2 linked regions of the Halorhodospira halophila genome follow. The main gene of each other region encodes a partner of the protein of the gene in region 2 in a complex. Links are inferred from orthologs where the notes say so. Each region holds a gene or a part of one and is shown on either strand. Other genes may lie near its edges.

Evidence for each region.
Region 1: the proteins of CCR79_RS10600 (region 2) and xseA are in contact, whole or in part, in a cryo-EM structure (PDB 8TXR), measured with the Escherichia coli proteins. The link is inferred for Halorhodospira halophila from one-to-one orthologs.

What each region holds. Positions count from the first base shown.
Region 1 is NZ_NHSN01000023.1:4,648-19,303, reverse strand. Bases 11,730-14,656 are described here. They hold xseA (exodeoxyribonuclease VII large subunit), read right to left. Parts: upstream 13,918-14,656; coding sequence 12,541-13,917; downstream 11,730-12,540. Other genes in these bases: guaB (IMP dehydrogenase), read left to right, coding at 14,068-14,656; CCR79_RS09080 (peptidoglycan DD-metalloendopeptidase family protein), read right to left, coding at 11,730-12,551. Also shown: protein translocase subunit SecF, read left to right, coding at 1-2; CCR79_RS09130 (cysteine synthase A), read left to right, coding at 145-1,116; CCR79_RS09125 (PrkA family serine protein kinase), read left to right, coding at 1,309-3,255; CCR79_RS09120 (YeaH/YhbH family protein), read left to right, coding at 3,280-4,560; CCR79_RS09115 (SpoVR family protein), read left to right, coding at 4,616-6,175; CCR79_RS09110 (TIGR04219 family outer membrane beta-barrel protein), read left to right, coding at 6,256-6,939; CCR79_RS09105 (glutathione peroxidase), read right to left, coding at 7,015-7,761; CCR79_RS09100 (hypothetical protein), read left to right, coding at 8,035-8,622; CCR79_RS09095 (hypothetical protein), read left to right, coding at 8,732-9,313; CCR79_RS09090 (glutathione S-transferase family protein), read left to right, coding at 9,415-10,368; CCR79_RS09085 (thiolase family protein), read right to left, coding at 10,505-11,689; more of CCR79_RS09080, read right to left, coding at 11,718-11,729. UniProt on the Escherichia coli protein: Bidirectionally degrades single-stranded DNA into large acid-insoluble oligonucleotides, which are then degraded further into small acid-soluble oligonucleotides.
Region 2 is NZ_NHSN01000025.1:271,749-286,402, forward strand. Bases 2,609-5,533 are described here. They hold CCR79_RS10600 (exodeoxyribonuclease VII small subunit), read left to right. Parts: upstream 2,609-3,901; coding sequence 3,902-4,165; downstream 4,166-5,533. Other genes in these bases: parE (DNA topoisomerase IV subunit B), read right to left, coding at 2,609-3,706; CCR79_RS10605 (polyprenyl synthetase family protein), read left to right, coding at 4,134-5,057; folE2 (GTP cyclohydrolase FolE2), read left to right, coding at 5,237-5,533. In the rest of the region: parC (DNA topoisomerase IV subunit A), read right to left, coding at 1-1,710; more of parE, read right to left, coding at 1,796-2,608; more of folE2, read left to right, coding at 5,534-6,016; CCR79_RS10615 (TetR/AcrR family transcriptional regulator), read left to right, coding at 6,232-6,852; CCR79_RS10620 (efflux RND transporter periplasmic adaptor subunit), read left to right, coding at 6,853-8,007; CCR79_RS10625 (efflux RND transporter permease subunit), read left to right, coding at 8,014-11,109; CCR79_RS10630 (TolC family outer membrane protein), read left to right, coding at 11,166-12,650; CCR79_RS10635 (Fur family transcriptional regulator), read left to right, coding at 12,662-13,117; CCR79_RS10640 (cation diffusion facilitator family transporter), read left to right, coding at 13,114-14,280; CCR79_RS10645 (serine/threonine protein kinase), read right to left, coding at 14,267-14,654. UniProt on the Escherichia coli protein: Bidirectionally degrades single-stranded DNA into large acid-insoluble oligonucleotides, which are then degraded further into small acid-soluble oligonucleotides.

The sequences.
Region 1 (14,656 bases), on a different replicon or contig from region 2:
GACCGCTGCGCTCCCGGGGGCGCCCCCCGGGAGCCGGCGTGTGTCAGCCCTGCAACTTTCCCGCTGATTTCTGCGACGGCTCCGCGCTATGCTGTCCCCACACCCCCTGAGGATTGGGGAAAGTCAAGCAAGCGGGAGTCAAGCATGTCGATCTGCGATGGGTTCGTCGGCGCGGTCGGGAATACGCCGCTGATTCGCCTGCCGAGGCTGAGCGAGGAGACCGGCTGCGAGATCCTCGGCAAGGCTGAATTCATGAATCCGGGCGGGTCCGTCAAGGATCGGGCGGCGCTGGCGATCATCCAGGCCGCCGAGCGCAGCGGCGAGTTGCGCCCCGGCGGGACCGTAGTGGAGGGCACCGCCGGGAATACCGGGATCGGGCTTGCCCATATCTGTAACGCACGCGGCTATCGCTGCGTCATTGTCATCCCCGAGACGCAGAGCCAGGAGAAGATCGACCTGCTGCGCACCCTCGGTGCCGAGGTGCATACCGTACCCGCCGCCCCCTACCGTGATCCGGGCAACTACCAGAAGGTTGCCGGCCGCATGGCTGCAGAGATGGACAACGCGGTCTGGGCGAACCAGTTTGACAACACCGCCAACCGCCAGGGCCATTACCGCACCACCGGGCCGGAAATTTGGGCGCAGGCCGGTGGCCGGGTGGACGCCTTCGTGGCGGCTACCGGAACCGGCGGGACCCTGGCCGGGGTCTCTCGGGCGCTCAAGGAACGCGCGCCGGATACGCGCATCTACTTGGCCGACCCGGCGGGCAGCGCCCTCTATAGTTTCGTGCGCGAGGGTGAGCCATCCCCGTCGGCAGGCAATTCCATCACCGAGGGGATTGGCAGTAGCCGTGTAACAGCTAATCTTCAGGATACGGACATCGATGACGCGTTCTGCATACCGGATACCGAATCGGTGCCGATGGTCTACCGGCTCCTGAGGGAAGAGGGGCTGTTCCTGGGCAGCTCGTCGGGGGTCAATGTCTGCGGGGCGATCCGCGCCGCCGAGGAGCTCGGTCCCGGGCACACGGTGGTGACGATCCTCTGTGATGGAGGGGGCCGCTATTACTCGAGACTCTTCAACGAGGCCTGGCTGGCGGAGCGGGGACTCGCCTGAACCCCTCCGCTGCCGTGGTTCGGTCGCCGCCCGGTCTCGTCCGGGGGCATGGCCAGTCGACCCCGCCGGCGGTTTGCGCCGGGCGCCGCCTTTCTTCCGGAACATTCGTGCGCATTTTTGCGTCCAATCAAACGGAGCCGCCTTCGTTCTTTCGCGACTTCACCTCAAGACTCCGTGAGGGGGGTGCTGCATATGGATACCGCCGAAGACCTGATTGCCCGCTACGCTCGCAGCTACGAACGCCGCCAGGAGCAGCAGCTGACCCTGGCCGAGTATCTGGAACTCTGCCGGGACGACCCGATGGCCTACGCCTCCCCGGCCGAGCGGCTGGTAGCGGCGATCGGTGAGCCGCAGGTCTACGACACCTCGAAGGATGAGCGACTGGGGCGCATCTTCCTCAACCGCACCCTGAAGATCTATCCGGCCTTCGAGGACTTCTACGGCATGGAGGAGACCATCGAGCGGCTGGTCGGTTTCCTCAACTACGCGGCCCAGGGGCTGGAGGAGCGCAAGCAGATCCTCTATCTCCTCGGTCCGGTCGGCGGTGGCAAGTCCTCGCTGGCCGAGCGGCTCAAGCAGCTGATGGAGCGCTACCCGGTCTACGTCCTCAAGGCCAGCGAGGAGATCAGCCCGATTTTTGAGAGCCCGCTGGGGCTCTTCGATCCGGACCAGCACGGCCCGGAGCTGGAGGAGCGCTTCGGCATCCCGCGGCGCAAGCTCAGCGGGCTGCTCTCGCCCTGGGCGGTCAAGCGCCTCGACGAGTTCGGCGGCGATCTCAACCGCTTCCGGGTGGTTCGCGTCTATCCGTCCAAGCTGCGGCAGATCGCGGTGGCCAAGACAGAGCCCGGCGACGAGAACAACCAGGACATCTCCTCGCTGGTGGGCAAGGTGGACATCCGCAAGCTGGAGCTCTACAGCCAGAACGATACGGATGCCTACAGCTACTCCGGCGGCCTCAACCGCGCCAACCAGGGCATCCTTGAGTTCGTGGAGATGTTCAAGGCGCCGATCAAGATGCTCCATCCGCTGCTCACGGCCACCCAGGAGGGCAACTACGTCGGCTCCGAGAACATCGGTGCAATCCCGTTCCACGGCCTGGTCATGGCGCACTCCAACGAGTCGGAGTGGCAGAGCTTCCGCAACAACAAGAACAACGAAGCGTTCCTCGACCGGATCTCGGTAATCAAGGTGCCGTACTGCCTGCGCGTCTCCGAGGAGCGGCAGATCTACGACAAGCTGATCCGGGAGAGCGAGCTCGCCGACGCGCCCTGCGCGCCGTGGACCCTGGAGATCATGGCGCGGTTCTCGGTGCTCACCCGGCTCAAGGAGCACGAGAACTCCAGCCTCTACTCGAAGATGCGGATCTACGACGGCGAGAGCCTCAAGGAGACGGATCCCAAGGCGAAGTCGATGCAGGAGTACCGGGACCAGGCCGGGGTCAACGAAGGGATGGACGGGATCTCGACGCGCTTCGCCTTCAAGGTCCTCTCGCAGACCTTCAACTACGAGACCGAGGAAGTGGCCGCTGACCCGGTCCACCTGCTGTACCTGCTCGAGCAGAACATCAAGCGCGAGCAGTTCCCGGAGGAGACCGAGCGCAAGTACCTGGAGATCATCAAGGCCGAGTTGGCCCCGCGGTATGCGGAGTTCATCGGCAACGAGATCCAGAAGGCGTATTTGGAGTCCTACGATGATTTCGGTCAGAACCTCTTCGAGCGCTACGTGGGGTATGCCGATGCCTGGATCGAGGACCAGGACTTCAAAGATCCCGACACCGGGCAGCTGATGGACCGCCAGGCGCTGAACCAGGAGCTGACTAAGATCGAGAAGCCGGCGGGCATCGCCAATCCGAAGGACTTCCGCAATGAGGTGGTCAAGTTCGCGCTGCGTGCCAAGGCGCAGCAGGGCGGGCAGATGCCGAGCTGGACCTCCTACGAGAAGATCCGCGAGGTCATCGAGAAGCGGATGTTCAGTCAGGTGGAGGATCTGCTGCCGGTGATCAGCTTTACCACCAAGGGCGACTCGGAGACGGAGCGCAAGCACAGCGAGTTCGTCCGGCGGATGGTCGAGCGGGGCTACACCGAGCGCCAGGTGAGACGCCTGGTGGAGTGGTACATGCGCGTCAAGCAGGCCGGCTGATCCGGCAAGAAGGGGGGTGCGTCCTTGGTCAATATCATCGACCGGCGCCGCAATCCGAAGGGCAAGAGCCTGGCCAACCGCCAGCGTTTCCTCAGACGGGCCAAGCGCCAGGTGCTGGATGCCGTCAACGAGGCTTCCGGCCGGCGCAAGGTGACCGACGTGGCCGGTGGGGAGCAGATCACCATCCCCGCCGACGGCCTCCACGAGCCGAGCTTTCGCAAGGCCGCCGACCGCGGGGTGCGCGAGCACGTGGTTCCCGGCAACAAGGAGTACGTGGTCGGCGATACCATTCCGCGCCCCGAAGGGCAGGGCAGTGGTGGCGGGCGCGAGGGTAGCCCCGACGGCGAGGGGGAAGACGAGTTCACCTTTGCTGTCAGCCGCGACGAGTTCCTCGACCTCTTCTTCGAGGGCCTGGAGTTGCCGGATCTGGTCAAGCGCCAGGTCAAGAAGACCGAGCAGTACACCCAGCAGCGCGCGGGCTATTCGGTCAGCGGCTCCCCCTCGAACCTCAACGTCGAGCGGACCATGCGCAACTCCCTGTCACGGCGCATTGCCCTGCGCCGCCCCAAGGGGGAGGATCTGCAGGCCCTGGACGAGGAGATTGATCGTCTGGAGCGCTCCGGTGCCGAGCCGGAGCGGCTGCGCGAACTCATTGAGCTCCGCCGAAGCAAACAGGAGCGGTCCCGGGCGATCCCCTACATCGATCCGGTCGACATCCGCTATAACCGCTTTGACCACGTTCCGCAGCCGATCTCCCAGGCGGTGATGTTCTGCCTGATGGACGTCTCCGGCTCAATGACCGAGGACATGAAGGATCTTGCCAAGCGGTTCTTCATGCTCCTCTACCTCTTCCTCGAGCGCCGTTACCGCCATGTGGATATCGTCTTCATCCGCCATACCCACATCGCGCAGGAGGTCGACGAGGACACCTTCTTCTACTCCCGCGAGACTGGGGGGACGTTGGTCTCGCCGGCGCTGACGATGATGCGTGACATCATCGAGGACCGTTATCCCGTCAACGACTGGAACATCTACGGGGCGCAGGCCTCGGACGGGGATAACACCCCCGCGGACAACCCGGCCACCACCCGGCTGATGGCCGACGGGATCCTTCCCCTGTGCCAGTACTTCGCCTACATCGAGGTGGGTGGCGGGCAGGCCTTCCATGTCCCGTCGGACCTGTGGCGGGCCTACGACCGGCTGGCCCGCGGGGAGTCGCCCCTGGCCATGCGCCGGGTGCAGACCCGCGGAGACATCTTCCCGGTGTTCCGGGACCTCTTCACGCCGGCTGAACTGAAGGCTTGAACCCTGAGCGCTGAACCTTGACCCCCTGAACCCTCAGAGACTGGAGAGGATCCCGATGGCATCGAATGCGGCGGTTCAGCAAAAACCCCTGTTCACCGGCCTCGACTGGGATTACCGCGATGTGATGCGCGTCTACGACGCCATCGAGCGGATTGCCCGCGAGGAGCTCAAGCTCGACATCTATCCCAACCAGATCGAGGTCATCAGCTCCGAGCAGATGCTCGACGCCTACGCCTCGATGGGGATGCCGCTGTTTTATCGGCATTGGTCCTTCGGCAAGCACTTCGCCCGGGACGAAATGCTCTATCGCAAGGGCTACACCGGGCTCGCCTACGAGATCGTTATCAACTCGAAGCCGTGTATCTCCTACATCATGGAGGAGAACACGCTCACCATGCAGACGCTGGTGGTGGCCCACGCCGCCTTCGGCCACAACCACTTTTTCAAGAACAACCGCCTCTTTCGGGAGTGGACCGACGCCGAGGGCATTCTCGACTACCTGGATTTCGCCAAGGGCTACATCGCCGAGTGCGAGGAGCGCTACGGGGTGCAGGCGGTCGAGCGGGTGCTCGACGCCGCCCACGCCCTGATGAGCCAGGGGGTGCACCGCTACCCCAAGCCGCAGACGCGTAGCCTGCGCGAGGAGCGCGACCGCGAGATCGAGCGGATTCGCTACGAGGAGCAGACCTACAACGATCTCTGGCGCACCGTGCCCACGGATCCGGACGGCGAGCTGCCCGGCGGCGCGGACCCGGTGGAGCTGCGTATGCAGCGGCTGGGGCTGCCGGAGGAGAACCTCCTGTACTTCCTCGAAAAGCGCGCGCCGCGCCTGGAGCACTGGCAGAGGGAGGTGCTGCGCATCGTGCGCAATGTGGCGCAGTACTTCTATCCGCAGAAGCAGACCAAGGTGATGAACGAGGGCTGCGCCACGGCAGTGCACTACTACATCATGAACCGGCTCCACGAGAACGGGCAGTTGACCGACGGCGCCTTTCTGGAGTTCCTGCACAGCCACACCAGCGTGGTCTTCCAGCCGGAGTTCGACGATCCGCGCTACTCGGGCATCAATCCCTACGCTCTCGGGTTCGCCATTCTGGAGGATCTCCGGCGCATGGCCACCGATCCCACCGACGAGGACCGGCGCTGGTTCCCGGAGGTGGCCGGCAGCGGGGACTGGCTCGGTGTCTGGCACCACGCCTGGCAGGAGTACCGCGACGAGAGCTTCATCCTGCAGTTCCTCAGCCCCCGGGTCATCCGCGATTTCCGTCTCTTCCGGGTCCACGACGACGCCGACGAGCCCGAGTTGGTGGTCGACGCGATCCACGACGATGCCGGCTACCGGGCGGTGCGGCGCTCACTGGCGCAGCGCCACGACGTGGCCCGGCTGGAACCGGATATCCAGGTGGTGGACGTGGATCTGGCCGGGGACCGGACCCTGGTGCTCGAGCACCGGGTCAGCGACGGGGTCATCCTGGACAAGGGCGAGGCCACGGCGGTGCTGCGGCACCTGGCCAACCTCTGGGGCTACGATGTGAAGCTCTACGAGGTGGACCCGGAGACGGAACGGGTGATCAACGAGTTTCCCCAGATGTCCCCCGCGGATCCGGTGGCCTGAAGGGCGGCGGACGCCGATTGGGGCGGCTGCGGCGGGGTGGTATGCTCAGGGCAAAGCTTTTGACAGTGCAGGAGTAACGCATGCGGCGAACCCTACTCAGTGGATTCACGGCGGCGGCGCTGGTTCTCGGAGCCGGGGCCGCGCACGCCACCGGCGGGATCATGGGCATCTCCGGCGGTGCGAATCTCTGGTTCCACGACCCGGAAGGGGAGATTCTTGGCGAAGACGTCGAGGGGGATGACATCGACCTCGACAGCGATCGGGACTGGAACCTCTGGTTCGAGTGGGATCACATCCTCCCCGGTGTGCCCAGCGTCCGCTTGGAGCGGACCCATCTCGAGCAGGACGGGACCGGGAGCACCGTGGTCAACCTCGACCACACGGACCTGACCCTGTTCTGGTCGCCGCTGCCGCTGCCGATGGTGGACATCGATGTGGGTGTCACCGCGCGCCACTTCGATGGTGAGGTGCGTGCCGCGAATGCGGGGGTGGACACCTCGCTCTCCGGCACCCTGCCGATGTTCTTCGGCCGGGTGGGTGTGGATATCCCCGGCTCGCGGATCGGTTTCGAGGGCTCTTTGCAGACGCTGCCGGTGGGGGATCATTCGATCACGGACTTCCGCGCCCACTTGGTCTACCGGCGCTGGTACACGGGGGCGATGCTTGGCTATCGGGAGTTCTCGGTGGACATGGACGACTTCAGTGACGTGACCCTGGACGTGGACTTCAGCGGACCGTACGCCGGCGCCTTCCTGCGTTTCTAGGCCGGATGCCGACGCAATAAAAGACCCGGGGCAGCGCGGGGCCGCCCCGGGTCTTCTGACACGGCCGCAGCCGGATCAGGCCGCCGAGCGGGCCCGCCCCAGTCGCGCCTCCAGATCGTCGGCACCGCCGACCAGACGCCCGTCGATCAACACCTGCGGCACTGTGCCCGAGCCGGTGGCTGCCCGTACCGAGCGGGTGGTGATGCCCTCGCCGAGGCAGATCTCCTCATAGTCGTAGCCGTGCTCCTCAAGCAGCGCCTTGGCGCGGGAACAGTGCGGACACCCCGGTTTGCTGAACAGGGTCACAAAAGACGGGTGTGGTGCATCCGGGTTGATGTGGCGCAGCATGGTGTCGGCGTCGGAGACTTCGAACGGGTCGCCGGGCTTCTCCGGCTCGACGAACATCTTCTCGATGACGCCGTCGCGGACCAGCATCGCGTAGCGCCAGGAGCGCTTGCCGAAGCCCAGGTCGTTCTTGTCCACCAGCATGCCCATGCCTTCGGTGAACTCCCCGTTGCCGTCGGGGATGAAGGTGACGTTCTCGGCGTGCTGATCCCGCCGCCACTCCTCCATCACGAACGCGTCGTTGACCGAAAGGCAGACGATGTCATCTACGCCGTTGTCCCAGAGCACCGGCGCCAGCTCGTTGTAGCGCGGCAGGTGGGTGGAGGAGCAGGTCGGAGTGAAAGCCCCCGGCAGGGCGAACACCACCACCGTTTTGCCCTTGAACAGCTCGTCGGTCTTGACGTCCTGCCACTCGCCGTTTACGCGGGTCCGGAAGGTGACACGCGGGACAGGCTGTCCTTCCATCGGGTGCGACATCGTTGCCTCCTTGGTTCTGGAATAAGAACAGATCAAAACTATCCATATTCTGTCGGCAGCGGTCCGGGCGTTGCAATAAGAAAAACTGATACAAGATGCCTCAAGTCCTGATACGCGCCGTATGGGGGGGGGGCTGCACGGTTTGCGACGGTGTCCGCCGGAGAGGGATTCGGTGCCGCTATCCCGGAACCATCCACCCCGGGATGCTGTCAGCCGGGGTAAGGCCGTTGCGACGGTTTCAACGCACCGAACCCGTTTGATGAGGAGTTGTATATGTTCCGCAAGACTGCCGCTTCCGCGATTGTGCTGATGCTCGCCACCTCGGGGGCCTACGCCCAGATGGCTCCGGAGGGCGGCCAGGGCATGCAGCCGCAGATGTCCGAGGGCCAGCAGCGCATGCAGGAGATCCAGCAGCAGCTGGGTCAGATGCAGCAGGACACCCTCGAGTCCAACCCGGAGCTGGAAGAGCGCGCCGAGGAGCTGGACGACCGGCTGCTGGATCAGATGGAGGACATGGGCTACGACAACGTCCGCCAGGACATCGAGCGCTTGGAGGAGACCATGGAGGCCATGCACTCCGGCGAGATGTCCCGGGAAGAGGTCCAGCAGCGCATGCAGGAGGATCAGGAGATCCACATGGAGCTGCAGCAGGCCCAGCAGGAGGCCATGCAGGATGAGGACTTCGTCCAGCCGTGGCAGGAGGATCGCCAGCAGCTGGAGCAGGACCTGATCGACACCATGTATGACGAGAACCCCGAGGCCGAGGCCCTGATGCAGGAGATGGAGGAGCTGCAGGCCGAGATGCAGCAGGGCATGGGGGGCCAGCAGCAACGGATGCCCCAAGGGGAGATGCCCCAGTAAAACGGTATCTCGGGGAAACAGGTGCGCCGTCGTCGTCGAGTGCTACCATGGACGAGCGCGGGGGCGACCGGGCCGCTTCCGTGGTGGGAATAGCTAAGGGAGTTCACCAATGATTCGCACGACGACAGCGGCGCTCCTGGCGCTGCTCATTGCCGCAGCCCCGCTGCAGGCCCCGCTGGCTCAGGGGGGCGAGCAACAGGCCCCCGGGGCCCAAGACGCGGAATTGATGGAGGCGCAGCAGCGGCTCCAGGAGCTGCAGCGGCAGCTGGGGCAGATCCAGCAGGAGACCTTCGAGGCCAGCGACCACCTTCAGGAGAAGCAGCGTCGCCTGGAGGAGCGCGCCACGGCCAAAATGGAGGATCTTGGCTACGATCCCGAGCGCCACTACGCGCGCATGCAGGAGATCTACGAGCGCTTCGAGGCCGGGGACGTCTCCCAAGAGGAGCAGCAGGAGCTGGCCGAGGAGTTCCACGAAGCGCAGATGCAGCTCCAGCAGGAGCAGCAGGAAGCCATGCGCGACGACGATTTCCGCGAAAGCATGGAGCGCGACATGCGCGAGTTCCAAGAGGATCTGCTCGCGGCCATGGAGGAAGACTACCCCGAGACGGCCGAACTCATGTCAGAACTCGAGGAGCTCCAGCGGCGCGTTCAGGAAGGCATGCAGCAGCAGGTCCCGGAAGGCCTGGAGTAAGGGGAGCAACGCTCCCGGGATGAGTGGGCGGGGTGACCAGCGTGGTCATCCCGCCTTTTTTCAGCAGCCAAGGCGGTGCCGAGGCCGCCCCGGAGGGAATGATGGGCTTGCTGATGGATGGGCAATGGACGCAGGAGTCGTACAAGCGGGACGAGACCGGCCGCTTTCAGCGCGACGTGAGTCGGTTTCGGGACTGGATCGAGCCAGGCGGGCGTTTCGCGCCGGAGGCGGGCCGCTACCATCTGTATGTCTCCCTGGCTTGCCCCTGGGCGCATCGGGTGCTCGTCGCCCGTCGGCTGAAGGGTCTCGAGCCGGTGATCTCGGTCTCGGTGGTGCACCCGCTGATGCTGGAGAATGGCTGGGAGCTGAGCGACGACTTCCCTGGTGCCACCGGCGACCCGATCCACCGGGCGGACTACCTCCATCAGGTCTACACCGCCGCCGAGCCTCGCGCCAATGGCCGGGTGACCGTGCCGGCACTGTGGGACTGCCGGGAGGGCACGCTGGTCAACAACGAGTCCCGGGACCTGCTTCGCATGTTCGATCACCGCTTCGAGGCGCTGGCCGGTAACGACGTGGATCTGGCCCCGGCGGATCGCATCGAGGCCGTGGATGCGGCCATCGACGCCATCTACCAGCCCATCAACAATGGCGTCTACCGCTGCGGCTTCGCCGGTAGCCAGCAGGCCTACGAAGAGGCCGCCGATGCCCTTTACGCGGCCCTGGACCACTGGGAGGAGGTGCTGGGCCGGCAGCGCTATCTTTGCGGGGACCGGCTCACGGAGGCGGACATCTGTCTGTACACGACGCTGATCCGTTTCGACGCCGTCTATGCCGTGCACTTCAAGTGCTCGCAGCGCCAGATCCGTGAATACCCGAACCTGATGGGCTACCTGCGTGAGCTCTACCAGATGCCGGCGTTCGGCGAGACCACGGATTTCGACCACATCCGCCACCATTACTACCGGAGCCACGCCTTTCTCAATCCCACCGGCCTGGTGGCGCGCATGCCGCGGTTGGATCTGGACGCCCCCCACGGCCGAGAGGCGGTGTAGCCGAGCCGTAGTCCGGCCGGAGGACGCAAAAAAGCCCCGGGTGCTCGCGCACCGCGGGGCTTGCTGCGTTTCCGTCCCCGACGGCCATCGGCCGACGGCCATCGGCCGACGGGGATCGGCGTCCGGGGGGCGCGCCTTACAACCGCTCGATGGCCAGGGCCACCCCCTGGCCGCCGCCGATACACATGGTGACCACGCCCTTGTCCACACCGTCGCGCTGCATGGCGTGGATCAGTCGGGTGGTGAGCACCGCGCCGGTGGCGCCGATCGGGTGGCCGTGTGCCACCGCGCCGCCCTCGACGTTAACCCGCTCCGGATCGAGACCCAGGTCCCGGGTGACGGCGATGGCGATGGCCGCGAAGGCCTCGTTGATCTCCCAGCGCCCCACCTCATCGGTGGACCAGCCGGCGCGCTGCAGGCACTGCCTGACCGCCGGTACCGGGCCGATCCCGAACATCCCCGGCTCGACCCCGCCGACGCCGTAGGCCACCAGCCGCGCTGCCGGCGTGAGTCCGTGCTGACGGGCGGCTTCCTCCTCGGCGACCACCATGGCCGCGGCCCCGGTGTTGACGCCAGGGGCGTTGCCGGCGGTGATGGTGCCCTCCTTGCGGAAGGCCGGGCGCAGCTTCTGCAGGCCCTCGAGGGTGGTGTCACCGCGGTTGTGCTCATCGGTCTCGAAGCGCGTGGGCCCCTTGCGGCCGGGCACGTCCACCGGGGTGATCTCCGCCTCGAAGTGGCCGGCGGACTGGGCGGTGCTGAAGCGTTGCTGCGAACGCAGGGCCCATTCGTCCTGTTCCTGCCGGGTGATCTGATACTGCTCGGCCAGATCCTCGGTATGCCAGCCCGAGTGCTGGTCGGAGAAGGCGTCGTTCAGGCCGTCGCTGAGCACGGCGTCGAGGATCTGCTGGTGGCCGAGGCGGTAGCCGTAGCGGCCCTGCATCAGCAGGTAGGGGGCGCGGTCCATGTTCTCCATGCCGCCAGCGACAGCGGTTTCGGCGAAGCCGAGTGCCACCTCCTGGAAGGCGTTGGCGATGGCCTGGGCGCCGGAGCCGCAGACGCGGTTGACCGTCAGCGCCGGCGTCTCGGCGGGGACACCGCCATTGATCGAGGCCTGGCGGGCCGGGTTCATCTTGCAGCCGGCCTGGATCACGTTGCCCATGACCACGGTATCCACGGCCGCCGGGTCGAGGCCGGAGCGTTCCAGTGTCCCGCGGATGGCAGTGGCACCGAGATCCGGTGCGGGGACGGTCTTGAGGGCCCCGCCGAACGTCCCGATGGGTGTGCGAGTGGGCGAGCAGATGACGACTCGACGCTGGGACATGATGCCTCCTTTCTCGATCGCGTTGGTCCTAAAGGAATAGGTTGGGGTCAACGGTGTTGCCGTTGAGGATGACGCTCAGGTGCAGATGAGGCCCGGTCACCCGTCCGGTCTCCCCGACGGTTCCGATTGCCTCGCCACGCTCTACCCACTGGCCCTTTTCGACGTCCATCTCGTCCAGGTGGCAGTACATGGTGACCAGGCCGGCGCCGTGGTCGATGAACACGGTCTTGCCGTTGAAGTAGTAGTCTCCGGTCTGCACCACGCGGCCGGACTCGGCCGCCTCGATGGGCGTACCGGTGGGGGCGGCCATGTCGAGGCCATTGTGCGGATTGCGGGGTTGGCCGTTGAGAAAACGCCGCAGCCCGAACGTGGCCGAAACCCGGTGCTCTGCGACCGGGGTGTGCAGGTGCAGCCGCGGCTGGGTGTCGACCTCGCGGCTGCGAAAGGCGGCGCGGATCTCGCGCTGTTCGGCCCAGATGCGCTCCAGCGTCTCCTCGGGGGGTGTGACCATGTCTTCGTCGTCGATGGTCAGGTGCTGCTCCTCGTAGTCGATGGGCTCGACTTCGAAGGTGTGCGGGGTCCCATCCACCTTGAGGGTGTGGGTTCCGGGGTCGGCGTCCAGGCCGATCCCCACCACCGCCTGCCAGCCTTCCGGCGTGGAGCGCACCATCACCGGCTCGTCGTCATAGCGTACATCGCCCGGCCGCCTATCGGTCTCCAGATTAACCCGTGCCACGCCGCCGGGGACGGGCCAGTCGGGCAATGGGGCGGCATGCAGCGCAGAGGCCAGCAGCAGCCCGACCGCGGCGGCGAGTGCCGTGACTGCTTTTCCGACGCGGGGGAGCAAGGATTCAGTCGGCATCGGGCAACGGGTCCTCCGTGGTGCGTCTGGCTTCGACCCGACAGTCTAGCGCCCCGTGCGCCAGGCGGGCACGGATGCGCTCGCCCACCTCCACGGCTTCGGCCTGGCGCAGGATGGCGCCGTCCTGCACCCGCTGCACCACCGCGTAGCCGCGCTCCAGCGTGGCAAGAGGGCTGACCGCGTGCAGGGCACGGGAGGCGGTGCCGAGGCGCTGCTGCGAGGCCTCCAGCCGGCCACGCACGGACTGACGCAGCCGCTGCGCCAGCTCTTCGATCCGCCGGCGCTCGTGGGCCGTGCGCCGGCGTGGATCCTGGACCTGAAGCCGCTGCCTGGCGGTTTCAAGCCGTGCACCCCGCATCTCGAGGGCCTGTCGGCCCAGGCGGTGTAGCCGACTCTCCAGCTCGTCGAGGCGTTGCGCCCGGTCGCGCAGCCGCCGTCCCGGGTGCTGTGCTGCCAGCCGGCGCTGGAGCGCCGCCAGCTGTTCGGCGTCGCGGCCGAGGCGCCTTCGCGCGGCGGTCTCCAGGCGGTGGCCGATGCGCTCGAGTCGCTCCTGCCAGGCGTGCCGGTCCGGTGACAGGGTCTCGGCGGCGGCCGAGGGGGTCGGCGCGCGCAGGTCCGCCGCCAGGTCGGCGATGGTGACATCCACCTCGTGGCCCACCGCACTGACGACCGGGATCGGACAGGCGCGGATCGCCCGGGCCACCGACTCTTCATTGAAGGGCCAGAGATCTTCCAGCGAGCCGCCGCCCCGGGTCAGCAGCAGGGTATCGACCTCGCACCGGCGGCCGGCGAGTTCCAGGGCCCGGACGATGGCCGGTGCGGCGGCATCGCCCTGGACCGGTACCGGGTAGACCAGCACCGGCAGCGCCGGGAAGCGCCGTTGCAGCACCTGCAGCACATCGCGGATGGCGGCGCCGGTCGGCGAGGTGATGACCCCGAGCCGGCGCGGCAGGCAGGGCAGGGGGCGCTTGCTTGCCGCGTCGAACAATCCCTCGGCGCCCAGGCGCTGCTTGAGCGCTTCGAAGGCGCGCTGCAGGGCCCCCTCGCCGGCCGGCTCGAGGTGCTCGATGACCAGCTGAAACTCGCCGCGGGCGGGATAGAGGCTGGCCTTGGCGCGGACGCGGATCTGGTCGCCGTCGGCGGGCCGGTGCCGAAGCGCCGAGGCGCGGCCGCGGAACAGCGCACAGCGGACCTGGGCACTGGCATCCTTAAGCGTGAAATACAGGTGCCCGGATGAGGGCCGGGCCAGGTTCGAGATTTCGCCCTCGACCCAGATGGACGGCAGGACCGTCTCGAGCATGCCCCGCACCTCCTGGTTGAGCTGCGAGGGGCTGTAGACGGCGATATCGTCGCTGCGGCGCTCCATACTCGGCGGCGGCTCGCTCCAGTTGGCTGATTACAACCTACACGCCGCTATCGCCCATGGGAAGTTTGTTGAGTGGGGGTGCTGCTGCACCGTAAAATACACTGCTCTTTTCCATCTTCAGACAGCGTCTCCGCCCGAGGTCCCGACACCATGCGAATCGCCCAGGAAGCCCTGACTTTCGATGACGTTCTTCTCCTTCCCGCTGAATCGCACGTGCTCCCTCGGGATGTGGATCTGAGCACTCCGCTGACGCGCCGAATTCAGGTTAACGTCCCGCTGGTGTCCGCAGCCATGGATACCGTCACCGAGGCGCGACTGGCCATTGCCCTGGCCGAGCAAGGTGGGCTGGGCATCATCCACAAGAACATGACCGTCGAGCAACAGGCCGCCGAGGTGCGCCGGGTCAAGAAGTTCGAGAGCGGGATCATCAAGGAGCCGATCACCGTCTCGCCCTTCATGACCATTGGCGAGGTGCTCAAGCTCACGCGCCAGCACGGCATTTCGGGGGTCCCGGTGGTCGACGGCGAGGAGCTCGTCGGCATCGTGACCGGGCGTGACCTGCGCTTCGAGAGCCGGGTCAGCGAGCCGGTCTCCGTGGCCATGACGCCGAAGGAGCGGTTGGTCACGGTGCGCGAGGGGGCTGAGCGCGACGAGGTGCTGAGCAAGCTGCATCAGCACCGCATCGAGAAGATCCTGGTGGTCGATGACGCCTTCCGCCTGCGCGGCATGATCACCGTCA
Region 2 (14,654 bases):
GCGCGCCGACGGGAGCGTGTGAGCCGGCACCGCGTAGGCCCGGCCGGTGGAGTCGAGGAAGACCGCCGGCTGGTTGGAGCGCCCCGGGGCGTGATCCAGGTAACCGTCACCGGCTTTGTAGGACAGCCCGCTCGGATCAACCTCATGCCCCTTGGCCGCGCGCACCCAGCCCTTCTCCGAGAGGACCACGGTCACCGGCTCGCTGGGCATCAGCTCGGTCTCGTCCATGGCCCGCGCCGGGCCGCGGTAAACCAGTGGCGAGCGCCGCTCGTCGCCGTGGGCCTCGGTGTCGCTGAGCAGCTCGCTCTTGACCTGCTCGCGCAGCCGGGCCTCATCGCCGAGGGTGGCGCGCAGCTCGTCGCGCTCGCGCTCCAGATCCCCCTGCTCACCAAGGATCTTCATCTCCTCGAGCCGCGCCAAGTGGCGCAGGCGCAGCTCGAGAATCGCCTCGGCCTGGGCATCACTAAGCCCGAAGCGCTCCATGAGCACCGGCTTGGGCTCGTCCTCCTCGCGGATGATGGCGATGACCTCATCGATGTTCAGATAGGCGGTGAGCAGGCCCTCGAGGATATGCAGCCGGTCCTCCACCTTATCCAGGCGCCAGGCCAGGCGGCGGCGGACCGTCTCGGTGCGGAAGCTCAGCCACTCCGCGAGCAGGTCGCGCAGGGAGAAGACCCGCGGCCGGCCATCGAGGCCGATGACATTGAGGTGAACCCGGTAGCCGCGCTCGAGATCGGTGGTGGCGAACAGGTGATCCATCACCCGCTCCGGATCCTGGCGCCGTGAGCGCAGCTGGACCACGATGCGCACCGGCGCATCGTGGTCCGACTCATCGCGCAGATCCTCGACCATCGGTAGCTTGCGCGACTGGATCTGGGCCGCGATCTGCTCCATGACCTTGGCGCCGGCCACCTGGTAGGGAAGCGCGTGGATGACGATCTGCGCCTGCTCCCGCTCGTACTCCCAGCGGGCCCGGGCGCGCACGGTGCCGTGACCGCGCTCGTAGATGCCGCGCAGCTCCTCGCGCGGGGTGATCACGTCCGAGGCAGTGGGGAAATCCGGCGCCGGAACGTGCTCGCAGAGTTCAGCGGTGGTGGCCTCGGGATGGTCGAGCAGATGGACGCAGGCGGCAACCACCTCGCGCAGGTTGTGCGGGGGGATGTCCGTGGCCATCCCCACGGCGATCCCCGAACCGCCGTTGAGCAGCACGTTGGGCAGTCGCGCCGGCAGGCGCTCCGGCTCCTGAAGGGCGCCATCGAAATTGGGGATCCACTCCACCGTGCCCTGCCCCAGCTCGCTGAGCAGCACCCGGGCGTAGGGCGTCAGGCGCGCTTCGGTGTAACGCATGGCCGCGAAGGATTTCGGGTCGTCCGGCGAGCCCCAGTTGCCCTGCCCGTCGATCAGCGGGTAGCGGTAAGTGAACGGCTGGGCCATGTGGACCATGGCCTCATAGCAGGCCGCGTCTCCGTGGGGGTGGTACTTGCCCAGCACATCGCCGACGGTGCGCGCCGACTTCTTGTACTTTGCCGCCGCCGAAAGGCCGAGCTCGGACATGGCGTAGACGATCCGCCGCTGCACCGGCTTGAGGCCGTCGGAGACGTGGGGCAGGGCACGATCGAGGATGACGTACATCGAGTAATCGAGGTAGGCCCGCTCCGTGAACTCGCGGAGCGGCTGGGTCTCGAAATCGGAGGCAGCGGGATCGGACATAGTTTTTCAGGATTCAGGTTTAGGGGTTCAGGGCTCAGGGGGCAGCGGTCAGGTTGAACGGATCAGGGGCAGTGGCTACTGGTCCCTAAATGACAATCTCCGCCAAGTTGCCCTTGCTCTCCAGCCACTCCCGGCGCTGGGCGGCGGCGCCGCGACCGAGCAGCATGCCCAGCAGGCGCTCGGTCTCCTCCGGGTCGTCGACGGTGAGCTGCACCAGGCGGCGGGTATCCGGGGCCATGGTGGTCTCGCGCAGCTGGACCGGATTCATCTCGCCCAGGCCCTTGAAGCGGGTCTCCTGCACCTTGCCCTTGATGCGCTCCGCCTCGATGCGGTCGAGGATGCCCTGGCGCTCGTCGCGATCCAGGGCGTAGAAGGTCTGCTTGCCGACATCGATGCGGTAGAGCGGCGGCATGGCCACGTAGACGTGTCCGCCGGCGACCAGGGCCGGGAAGTGGCGCTGGAACAGCGCGCAGAGCAGCGTGGCGATATGCGCCCCATCGGGGTCGGCGTCGGCGAGGACGCAGACCTTGTGGTAGCGCAGCCCGGAGAGGTCGTCGCTGCCCGGATCGACCCCCAGCGCCACGGCGATGTCGTGGACCTCCTGCGAGGCCATGACCTCGTCCGGCGCCACCTCCCAGGTGTTGAGGATCTTGCCACGCAGGGGCATGACCGCCTGGAACTCCCGCTCGCGCGCCTGCTTGGCGGAACCGCCGGCGGAATCGCCCTCGACCAGGAAGAGTTCACTGCGCGCCGGATCCTGCCCGGTGCAGTCGGCCAGCTTGCCCGGCAGCGCCGGCCCGCTGCCGACGCGCTTGCGGGTCACCTTCTTGGCAGCGCGCTGACGGCGCTGCGCGGCGCGCACCACCAGATCGACGATCTGCTCGGCGCTCTGGGTATGCTCGTTGAGCCACAGGCTGAAGGCGTCCTTGATGGCTCCGGAGACGAAGGCGGCGCAGTTGCGCGAGGAGAGCCGCTCCTTGGTCTGCCCGGCGAACTGCGGCTCGTGCATCTTCACCGACAGGACGTAGCTGATGTGCTCCCAGACGTCCTCCGGGGCAATCCGCACGCCGCGCGGCAGCAGGTTGCGCAGCTCGCAGAACTCCCGCAGGGCCTCGGTCAGCCCGGTACGCAGGCCGTTGACGTGGGTGCCGCCCTGGGCGGTGGGGATCAGGTTGACGTAGCTCTCGGCCGGGCCGCTGCCCTCGGGGAGCCAGACCAGGGCGCACTCCATCTCCTCGTGCTCGGAGCCGAGCCGGGCGGTGAACGGCGGATCCGGCAGGTGCTCGTACTCGGCCACGGCGCCGGCCAGGTAGTCGCGCAGACCGTCCTCGTAATACCAGCTCAGCACCTCCGGCTCCTGCCCCTCGCCGCCGGTGGCGTCGCGGAGGACGACCGTCAGCCCCGGGCAGAGCACCGCCTTGGCACGCAGCAGGTGCTCGAGCCGCGCCCGGGAGAAGCGCGGGCTATCGAAGTAGCTGGTATCCGGCCAGAAGCGCAGCGTGGTCCCGGTCTCCCGCGTCTTGCCCACCTGCTCCAACGGCTCGATGCGCTCCCCTGCGGAGAAAGCGATGGTGTGCTCGGCGCCGTCACGGCGGATGTGCACCTGCAGCCGCGTCGACAGGGCATTGACCACCGAGACGCCAACCCCGTGCAGGCCGCCGGAGTAGCGGTAGCTCTTACTGGAGAACTTGCCGCCAGCGTGGAGCCGGCCGAGGATCACCTCCACGGCCGGGACCCCTTCGGTGGGGTGGGTATCCACCGGCATCCCGCGGCCGTCGTCGCTGACCTCCAGCGAACCATCGGCGTGCAGAGTCACCTCGATACGCCGGGCGTGGCCGGCCACCGCCTCGTCGACGCTGTTGTCGATGACCTCCTGTGCCAGGTGGTCGGGGCGGTTGGTCTCGGTGTACATGCCGGGGCGCCGGCGCACCGGCTCCAGGCCGGTGAGGACTTCGATGTCGGTGGCGTCGTAGGTCTGCTGGGTCTTGGTCGTCATCGGATCACGTGGTCGCGGATCGGGCCATTGAGGGTTCGCGCTCAGGGCGAGCAGTTTCCGGCTCCCGGCGGCAACTTACAAGGGAGCCGTGCACCGGATATCCCGTCCCCCCTCCGGGGCACGGGCGCGAGCGGGCACCCTGCCGGCTCGACGCTCATTTGACCACCCCTTGCGGCTCCGTTACTTTTCCCCGTCATGAGTGAGAGCGATTCGCAGGAATCCGCCCCCCAGGGCGACCTCCCCGACTTCGAGCGCTCGGTGGCCGAGCTCGAGGCACTGATCGAACGCATGGAGCGTGGCGAGCAGAGCCTCGAGGAGGCGCTGCGCGACTTCGAGCGGGGCATCCACCTGACCCGCCACTGCCAGAAGGCGCTGGGCGCCGCCGAGCAGAAAGTGGCCATCCTACTCGAGAACAGCGAGGACGGTGATGTCGGCCCGTTTCGACCCGACGATTCTTGAAGCCCTGGAGGCGGCACTGCCGCCACTGCGCGAACGCGCGGAGCGGGCCCTGGAGGCGGCCCTGCCCGCCGCTGAAGCCCACCCGACGGGCCTCCACGAGGCCATGCGCTACGCCGTGCTCGGCGGCGGCAAGCGCATGCGCCCGACCCTGGTCTACGCCACCGGCCGGGCCCTGGACTACACCGGCAGTGGGCTGGACGCCCCGGCCTGCGCCGTCGAGATGATCCACGCCTATTCGCTCGTCCACGACGATCTGCCCGCCATGGACGATGACGACATGCGCCGCGGGCAGCCCACCTGCCACCGCGCCTACGACGAACCGACGGCCATCCTGGTCGGCGACGCCCTGCAGGCCCGGGCCTTCGAGCTGCTCGCCGACGGCGAGCGGGAGGACGCCCCGGCCCCGGCCGCCCGCGCCGGGATGGTGCAGGCACTGGCCCGGGCGGCCGGCTCGCGCGGCATGGTCGGCGGCCAGGCCATCGACCTCGCCTCCGTCGGGCGCCGGCTCGACGCCGCCGAGCTCGAGGACATGCACATCCACAAGACCGGGGCCCTGATCCGCGCCAGTGTCCAGCTCGGCGCCCTGGCCAGTGGCCCGACCTGCGCCGCCACCCTCAACGCCCTCGACCGCTACGCCAAGTGCGTCGGTCTCGCCTTCCAGATCCACGACGACGTGCTCGACGTCGAAGGCGACGCCAAGGCCCTGGGCAAGGAGCAGGGCGCCGACGCAGCCCGGGATAAGCCCACCTACCCGTCAATCCTCGGGCTGCGCCAGTCGCGCGAACTGGCCGAGCGGCTGGCTGGCGACGCCATCGATGCCCTCGACGGGCTGGGCCCCGGCGCCGATGTACTGCGCGGACTGGCCGCCTACTGCATCCAGCGCCAGGCCTGAAAGCCCGCCTTCCCGGACAAAAACCCTGCCGAGACCGTCGGGATCGCCCCTTTACAAATATTTAAACTCGTTCCAAATTCAAACCTACCGCTGGAAGCCGAGACCGAGGCCGCAGAATCATGCTGAACCCCACTTGTCACCCGCCGCACACGACGGGCTCAGACACCAGGAACAAGACCATGGAAGACGTCCAGGGACGAGCCGACACCCGGCAGATCGAGATCAACAAGGTCGGCATCAAGGACATCCGCCATCCGGTGCGGGTCCGCGACCGCACGGGGCGGGACCAGCACACCGTGGCCACCTTCAGCATGTACGTGAACCTGCCGCAACACTTCAAGGGCACGCACATGTCGCGGTTCGTCTCGATCCTCGAGGGCCACGACCGCGAGGTGACCGTCGAGTCCTTCCACGAGATGCTCGCCGAGATGACCGACCGGCTCGAGGCCCATTCCGGGCACATCGAGATGGCGTTTCCCTACTTCGTGAACAAGCAGGCGCCGATCACCGGGGTCGAGAGCCTCATGGACTACGAGGTGACCTTCGTCGGCGAGATTCACGGCGACCGGCACGAAACCTGGGTGCGCGTTGCCGTGCCGATCACCACACTCTGCCCTTGCTCCAAGGAGATCGCCGACCGTGGCGCCCACAACCAGCGCTCGCTGGTCATCGTGACGGCCCTCATGGACGGTTTTGTCTGGCTTGAGGAACTCATCGACCTCGTCGAGCAGGAAGGCTCCTGTGAGCTTTACGGGCTCCTCAAGCGCCCGGACGAAAAACACGTGACGGAGCGCGCCTACGACAACCCGAAGTTCGTCGAGGACGTGGTCCGGGACATCGCCGGCCGCCTCAACGACGATGAGCGCATCGCCGCGTACTCCGTGACCTCCGAGAACTACGAGTCCATCCACAACCACTCCGCGTTTGCGCTCATCGAGCAGGACAAGCGGGGGCGCTGACCCCGCGGCGACACCGCCCCGGCGCGGCCCGGATCAGCTGCCCCGCCCCGCCCGGGGGGCGACCTCCGCCCCCCGGGCGCCCATTTGACATCAATCAATCGCGACCCGTGCATCGACCGCCTTGAGTGCGTAGCATAGTCCTTGTAGAGTCTCTGACCGTTCGGTCGGTTGGCGAGATGACCGCACCCCGGAACCCGACGTAGGACGCGGAGCCCATGCCCGACAACACCGGTCGCACCGAAGCTGCCGAACGGATCGTCGCCGCTGCCAAGCAACTGTTCGCCCGCGAGGGCTACAGCTCGGTGTCGATCCGCGACATCGCCGAGGCCGCCGAAGTCAGCAAGGCCAATGTCTTCCACCACTTCGCCTCCAAAGAGGAGCTCTACGTGGAGACGCTGCGCCGCTGCTGCGAATCGGCCCGGGCGCTGATCCACGCCTTCGCCGAGGAAGAGACCCGTGACCCGGCACAGCAGCTGCGGGCCTTCGTCCGCGCCGACCTGCACCCCGCCCTGGACGACCCCGATGCCACCCGGCTGGTGCTCGCCGAGGCCTTTGACGCCAATCCGTGTCGCGCCCGGACCCTGGTCGACGAGGTCTTCGGTGCCGACTTCCAGCGCATGACAGAGATCTTCTCGCGCGGCCAGCACACCGGCTCCTGGCGCCGGGACACGAACCCGGCGCTGATGGCGTCACTGATGCTCGCCGCCAACACCTTCTACACCGCTCACCGAGAGGTCCTGCGCCAGCTTCCCGGCGTGGACTTCGCCGACGACCCTGATCAGTACGCGGATCACGTCGTCGACATCCTGCTCGACGGGATCCAAAAGGAGGCCTAAGTGACTGACTGGCACATGCTCGATTCGTCCCCCGAGGCGCCGGCCCGGCCACGCCGGCTGCGGACGGTGGTCGCCATCATCGCCCTGGCCCTGCTCGCTGCCGGCTGTGGCGACGATGCCGGCGACAACGACGGGAACGGCGGCGAGGAGGCGCTTTCGGTGACCTGGATCGAGGCCACCGAGGAACAGGTCCGCGAGGTCCGCAACACCGTCGGCAGCGTCGAGGCCAAGTCGCGCCCGCTGCTCGCCGCCGAGGTCGGTGGCGTCATCGATGCCATCCATGTCGACGAGGGCGCCCGCGTCGAGCGCGGCGACCTGCTCGCCGAGATCGACCGCGAGGACTACGTCGACGACCGGGATGCCGCGGCCGCCGATGTGGCCCGGCTGACGGCGATGGTCGGCGTGCAGGAGCGCAACGTGGCCCGCAACCGGGAACTCTACGAGGACGATCACATCTCCGAGGACGAGCTCGACAACGCCGAGGCCGAACTCGAGGCTCGCGAGGAGGAGCTCGCCTCCGCCCTGGCGCAGTTGCGGCGCGCCGAGCGGGACCTGGAGCGGACCCGGATCCGCGCCGTGGTCGGCGGTGCCGTTGATGAACGCCACATCAGCGAGGGCGACTACGTCACCGCCGGCGACTCGGTCTTCCAGCTCATCAATCTGGATCGGCTCAAGGTCCGCCTGCCGGTCTCCGAGAGCCTGGCCCCGCGGCTCGACAGCGGGACAGAGCTGATCCTGCGCAGCCGCTCCGGCCTGCAGCCAGAGCTGGAGACCACCATCTCGGACCTGCGACCCGGCATCCGCGATGCCACCCGCTCGCTGCAGCTGATCGCCGAGGTGGACAACCCCGGCGGCTGGCGCCCCGGGGCCAGCGCCGAGGCGGAGGTGGTGCTCGATGTCCGCGACGGCCTCGTCCTGCCCAACCAGAGCGTCGTGCGCCGCCCCGCCGGCGAGGTGATCTACGTCCTCGGCGAGGACGGCGGCGCCGTCGAGGAGCGCGCCGTGGAGGTCGGCACCCGCTTCGGGGACCGCGCCGAAATCCGCGACGGGCTGGAGCCGGGTGAGCGCGTCGTCCTCGACGGCGCGGGCTTTCTCACCGACGGCGCCGCCGTGGACGCCGCTCCCCACGAAGGCGACGACGCGGACACGGAGTAACGCACCATGACGCTCTCCGAGCTCTCCATACGCCGCCACGTTCTGGCGGTGATGATCAGCGCGCTGATCGTGCTCATCGGCGCGATCGCCTATCAGGATATCGGCACCGACCGCATCCCCAATATCGACTTCCCCATGGTCAGCGTCACCGTCCACCAGGACGGCGCCGACCCGGAGCTGATGGATTCGGCGGTCACCGACGAGGTCGAACGGGCCGTCAACACCGTCCCGGGCATCGACGACATCCAGTCGGTCTCCCTGCCCGGGACCTCGGTGGTCACCATCCAGTTCGATCTGGAAGTGGACGTGGACGTGGCCTTCAACGAGGTCAACGCGAAGGTCTCCGAGATCGTCCAGGACCTGCCCGAGGAGGCGGAGGCACCGGTCGTCGACAAGGTCGAGATGGACGCCCAGCCGATCATGTGGCTCTCCCTGCAGGGAGATCGCACGGCGCAGGATCTCGACCGCTACGCCCGCAACGAGGTCCGCCCGCAGCTGGAGGGCATCACCGGCGTCGGCGAGGTGCAGATCGGCGGCGCGCGCGAGCGGACCATGCGCCTGGAGGTCGACCCGGACCGCATGGCCGCCCACAACGTCGACGCTCAGTCGGTCATGCAGGCCCTTGAGGAGGAGCACGCCCAGATGCCGGGCGGCTTCCTGGTCGGTGGCGAGACCGAAGAGATGCTCAAGCTCGACGTCGAGTACCACGACGCCGAAGGACTCGAGCAGATGATCGTCGCCGGGGACGGCGACGAACGCGTGCGCTTTAGCGACATCGGCCGGGTCGAGGACGGCCTGGCGGACATGCGCCAGCTGGCCCGGTTCAACGGCGAGCCGACCATCGGCCTGGGCGTGGTCAAGATCTCCGGGGCTAACACCGTCGCCATCATCGACGAGGTCAAGGAACGCCTGGACGATCAGATCCGTCCCCAGCTGCCGCCGGGGCTGGAGCTGCACATCTCCACCGACGAGTCGCAGTTCATCCTCGAGCAGATCGACTCGCTCTACCTGACCATTGCCCTGGGCATCCTCTTCGCTGCCCTGGTGATGTGGCTGTTCCTGCGCAACCTGCGCTCGACGGCCATCGTCTCGCTGGCGATCCCCGTCTCGCTGATGGCGGCCATCGCGGTGATCCACTTCTTCGGCTACACGCTGAACTCGATCACCATGCTCGGCATGCTGCTGCTCATCGGCGTGGTGGTGGACGACGCCATCGTGGTGCTGGAGAACATCTACCGCCACCGCCAGCAGTACCGGGAAGGCCCCATGGCGTCGGCGATTTCCGGCTCCAACGAGGTTTTCTTCGCGGTCATCGCCTCCACCCTGACGCTGATCTCGATCTTCGGTTCGGTGATCTTCATGGAGGCGATCATCGGTCGGTTCTTCGAATCGTTCGCGGTGGTGGTCGCCTTCGGCGTGCTCGCTTCGAGCATTGTTGCCCTGACCCTGATCCCGATGCTCGCCTCCCGCTTCCTCCACGTGCCCGAGCAGGAGGGAGCCTTCTACCGGGCACTGGAACAGGGCTTCAAGGCCATCGAGCGGGTCTACCGGTGGTCTCTGGGCTACATCCTGCGCTTCCGCTGGACAACCCTGGGCCTGGCGCTGGTCTTTGCCGTCGCGGTGGCTACCGTCATCGCCCCGCGCCTGGGCGGCGAGTTCGCCCCGGACGAGGACACCGGGGAGTTCATGGTCAATTTCCAGACGCCGCTCGGCTCCGGGATCGAGTACACCGACCGGCAGATGCGCGAGGTCGAGGCTATCCTTGAGGCGCAGCCGGAGGTGGATCGCTACTTCTCGGCCATCGGCATCGGCGACCGCGGGCAGGTCAACCGCGGCATCGCCTTCGTCCGCATGGTCGACCGCGACGAGCGGGACGCTTCGCAGCAGGAGGTGGTGCAGCGGATCCGCCCCGAGCTCGCCGAACTGCCCGGGGTACGCGCCTTCGCCTCCGACGTGCCCTTCGTCCCCGGCCAGCGCGGCGAGCCCCTGCAGTTCGTGGTCACCGGACCCAACGTCGAGGAACTCGGCGATCACGCGCGGGCGATCCAGGAGCGCCTGGAGGAGGTCGACGGCATGGGCAGCATCGACCTGGACCTGGATCTGGAGCTGCCCCAGGTGGAGGTCGAGGTGGATCGGGAGCAAGCCCGGAGTCTGGGCCTGAACGCCCACGACATCGCCCAGACCATCAACGTGCTTGCCGGCGGCTTCGATGTGGCCCGCTTCGACGACGGCCCCGGGGGCCAGGACGGGCGGCGCTACGACATCCGCCTCAAGGCCCAGGAGGACATGATCCGCGACATCGACGACCTGCAGCGGATCCAGCTCCTCTCTGAGCACGGCGATATGGTGCCGCTGGAGGCGGTGACCACCATGGAGGAGACCTTGGGGCCGGCGGCGATCACCCGCCACAACCTCTCTTACTCGGCGGAGTTCTACGCCGACCCGGAACTACCACTGGCCGAGGCCGTCGAGGAGCTCAACGCCGTGGCCGACGACGTCCTGCCGCTGAACTTCGACGTGGAGCTGGTCGGCCAGGCCGAGGAGATGGAACGGGCCGTCGCCGCCATGCTCTTCGTGCTCTTCCTGGCGGCGACGCTCGTCTATATCGTGCTGGCCAGCCAGTTCAACTCCTTCGTCCAGCCACTGCTGATCATGGCGGCACAGCCGCTGGCGCTGATCGGCGGACTGCTCGGTCTCTGGGTGGGCGGCTTCACGCTGAACATCTACTCGATGATCGGCATGGTGTTGCTCATGGGCCTGGTCACCAAGAACGGCATCCTACTGGTGGATCTAACCAACCAGTACCGCGAGAAGCGGGATCTCTCGATCAACGAGGCCCTGGCCGAGGCGTGCCCCATCCGTCTGCGCCCGGTCCTGATGACCTCGCTGACGCTGATCCTGGCGCTGATCCCGGCGGCGGCCGGCCTGGGTGCCGGAGCCGAGACCAATGCACCGATGGCAGCGGCGATCATCGGCGGTATGATCACGGCCATGCTGCTCACCCTGGCTGTAATACCGGCGGCCTACTCCCTGCTCGAGGGCTACCTCGCGCGGCGGGGCTGGGGCCGGCTGAGCAAGATCGCCGAGGACTACTTCGGATGAGGGGCGGCCCCGGGGGCCTGACGGCCCCCAAGCCCCTGCGAAAAGGACCAACGCCCATGAAGCGAGGCAACACGAGAGCGCAGTTCAGGCTCGCCCCCCGGTTCACCGGCTGGACCCTGGCCGCCCTACTGGCGCTGCCCGGGGCCATCGCCGCCGGTGACAACGGCAACAACGAGCACGACGCCGCGGAGGCGGTGGTCGACGCCCCGGTCCCGGTGGAGGACGACGAGGACGCCCTGGCGCCGGCAGAGGTCAAGGAGCGAGACCCGCAACAGGACCTGCTGCAGGTGTACCGGCTGGCCCTGGAGGCGGACCGCAGCCTGGCCGCCGCCCTCAACCGGCGCCGCGCCGCCGACGAGGAGATCGCCCAGGCCCGCTCGCAGTTCCTGCCACAGATCACCGCCTCGGCGGGCTACGAGGACGAGACCCAGGACATCGAGGACGTGCCGGAAGATCTGGACACCTCCGGCTGGGACGCCTCGCTGTCTCTGACCCAGCCGATCTTCCGGCGCGGCAACTTCATCGACCTGGAGCGGGCCCGCACCGCCGTGGACCGGGCCGACGTGGAGCTCTCCCTGGCCGAGCAGGCACTGGTGGTGGATGTCACCGAGGCCTACTTCGACGTCCTCCTGGCCCAGGACGAGCAGGCCCTGGTCGAGGCCGAGCTGGCCGCCGTCGAGAGCCAGCTGCGCCGGGCCGAGCGGGCCCTGGAGGTGGGCACCGGCACCCAGACCGACGTCGACGAGGCGCGGGCCGCCTTCGACCGGGTGCGCGCCGAGCAGGTGGCCGTGGACAACCAGGTGGAGGTCGCCCAGCAGGCACTGCGCCGGCTGACCGGCGAACTGCCCGGCGAGCTGGCCGGCCTGGGCGAGACGTTCGAGCCCAAGCCGGTGGAGCCCACCGACACCGACCACTGGGTGGACCTGGCCCAGCGCTACAACCTGGAGGTCCAGCTCGCCGAGCGCGATGACCAGCTGGCCCGACACGACGTCGAAAGCCAGCGCGCCGATCGCTGGCCGGAGGTGGACCTGGAGGGGCGGCTGACGCGCTTCGATGGCGAGCGGGATCAATTCAACCAACCCACCCAGGACGGCTACACAGACACCCGCTCCATCCGGCTACAGGTCTCGGTGCCGCTCTACACCGGCGGGGCCATCTCCAGCCGGGTGCGCCAGGCCGAGGCGGAGCGCACCGCGGCCAGCGACGACCTGGCCGATCAGCGCCGGGCCGCTGCCCTGGACGCCCGTTCCGCCTTCCTCGGCCTGACCTCGGAGCTGGAGCGAGTCCGGGCGCTGGAGCAGGCCCTCGTCTCGGCGCGCAGCAACGAGGCCTCGGTGCGTCGCGGCCAGGAGGTAGGTACCCGCACCACCACCGACGTCCTCGACGCCCAGAGCCAACGCTTCGAGACCAAGCGCGACCTGGCTGCGGCGCGTTATGATTACCTGCTGAACTTCGTGCAGCTGCAGGTGGCCGCCGGACTGGCGGTGGACGAGACGGTCATCCGCGAGGTCAACGAACAGCTGCAATCGGTTTCCCGATAACCCCGGATCCCATGAAACAAGCAGCGTGCACGACGACCACGGACGAAGCCCTGCAGGCCCTGCGTGACGCGGGGCTGCGCCTGACCCAGCCGCGGCGGCAGATCGTCGCCACCCTGGTGGCCGCCGATACCCCGCTGAGCCCGCGCGAGCTGCATCAGCAGCTCGGGTCTACGGCGTGCGACCCGGTGACGGTCTACCGCTGCCTGACCGACTTCGAACGCCTCGGGCTCGTGCACCGACACGAGTTCGGGGACGGCTCCACCCGCTACCAGCTGGTGGAGGCCGACGGCAGCCACCAGCACTACGTCATCTGCCGGCACTGCCAGCGCAAGGACCCCATCCACGCCTGCCCGGCGGACCTCGAAGCCGCGGTGCGCGCCCGCGGCTACGCCGGGGTCAGCCACACCCTGGAGTTCTTCGGCGTGTGCCCGGACTGCCAGCAGGGATCCGATCAGGAGCCCCGGTGAGCGCCTCCCGAGCCACGCGCACTGCCGAGGATCCTGCACGGGCCAAGCGCCGGGTCACCCTGATCGGCGGGGTGATCAATCTCTTCCTCGGCTCCGGTAAGATCGTCGCCGGCTGGCTGGGGCAATCCCAGGCCTTGGTCGTGGACGGGGTCCACTCCCTCTCGGACCTGGCCTCCGACGCCCTGGTGTACGTGGCCGCCACCTACGGGAGCCAGGAAGCGGACAGCGACCACCCGTACGGCCACGCCCGCATCGAGACGGCGGCGACCGCCGGCATCGGCGCGGTGCTCCTGCTGGTGGCCGCCGGGTTCATCTACGACGCGGTACAGCGGCTACTCGTCGCCCCGGAGTCGCTCTGGGTGCCGGGCTGGCTTGCCCTCGGCGCAGCGCTGGCGTCGCTGGTCATCAAGGAGGGCCTCTACCACTACACCCGGTGGGTGGCCAACCGGGCGCACTCGAACCTCATCCACGCCAATGCCTGGCACCACCGCTCCGATGCCCTCTCCTCCGTGGTGGTCATCGGCGGCATCATCGGCGTATTCCTGGGGCTACCGTGGCTGGACGCCGTCGCCGCCATCGTGGTGGCACTGATGCTCGCCCACGTGGGGATCCGCTTCGCCTGGCGCTCGGTCTGCGAGCTGGTCGATACCGGCCTCGATCCGGAGCAGGTGGCGCGCATCGAGGGACTGGTCGGCGAGATCGACGGGGTTCGCGACGTTCACGGCCTGCGCAGCCGGCACATGGCCGAGGAGGCACTGATCGACCTGCACATCCAGGTGGACCCGCGGCTGAGCGTCTCCGAGGGCCACCGGATCAGTGAGGCCGTGCGCCGGCGCCTCATCGAGGACATCGGCGTGGTCACGGAAGTGCTGGTGCACGTCGACCACGAGCCGCCGCACTGGGACGAGGCCACCGCCGCCCTGCCCCTGCGCAGCAAGGTCGAGCGCGACCTACAGACCGCCTGGTCGGGCATCCAGGGGGGCGACAGCGTCGAGCGCGTCGACCTGCACTATATGGAGGGACGCCTGGAGGTGGAACTCCACCTGCCCTGGGGCCCGGACTGCGACACCACCGCCCTGCACCAACGTGCCACCCAGCTGGCCGCAGCCGCCGAGGGCCTGGCCTACGTCAGCGCCTGTCGGGTCCACTTCATCGGACGCTGAGCGGGGGCTCGGCCAAAGCAGCCAGTTGCTCGCGCAGCGCCAACATGTGTTCCTCCCAGTAGCGGGGCTCGGCGAACCAGGGGAAGGCCTGCGGGAACGCCGGATCCTCCCAGCGCTCCGCCAGCCAGGCGGCGTGGCGCATCAGCCGCAGGGTGCGCAGGGGCTCGATCAGGTGCAGCTCGCGCGGGTCGAGCTCACAAAAGGTCCGGTACCCCTCCAGGACCGCCTCGAGGAACGACTCCTGCTCGGCCCGCTCGCCGGGAAGCAGCATCCAGAGATCCTGGACGGCCGGCCCGGTGCAGGTGTCATCCAGGTCCACCAGATGGAACCCGGCCTCGGTCTGCAGCACGTTCCCCGGGTGGAAATCGCCGTGC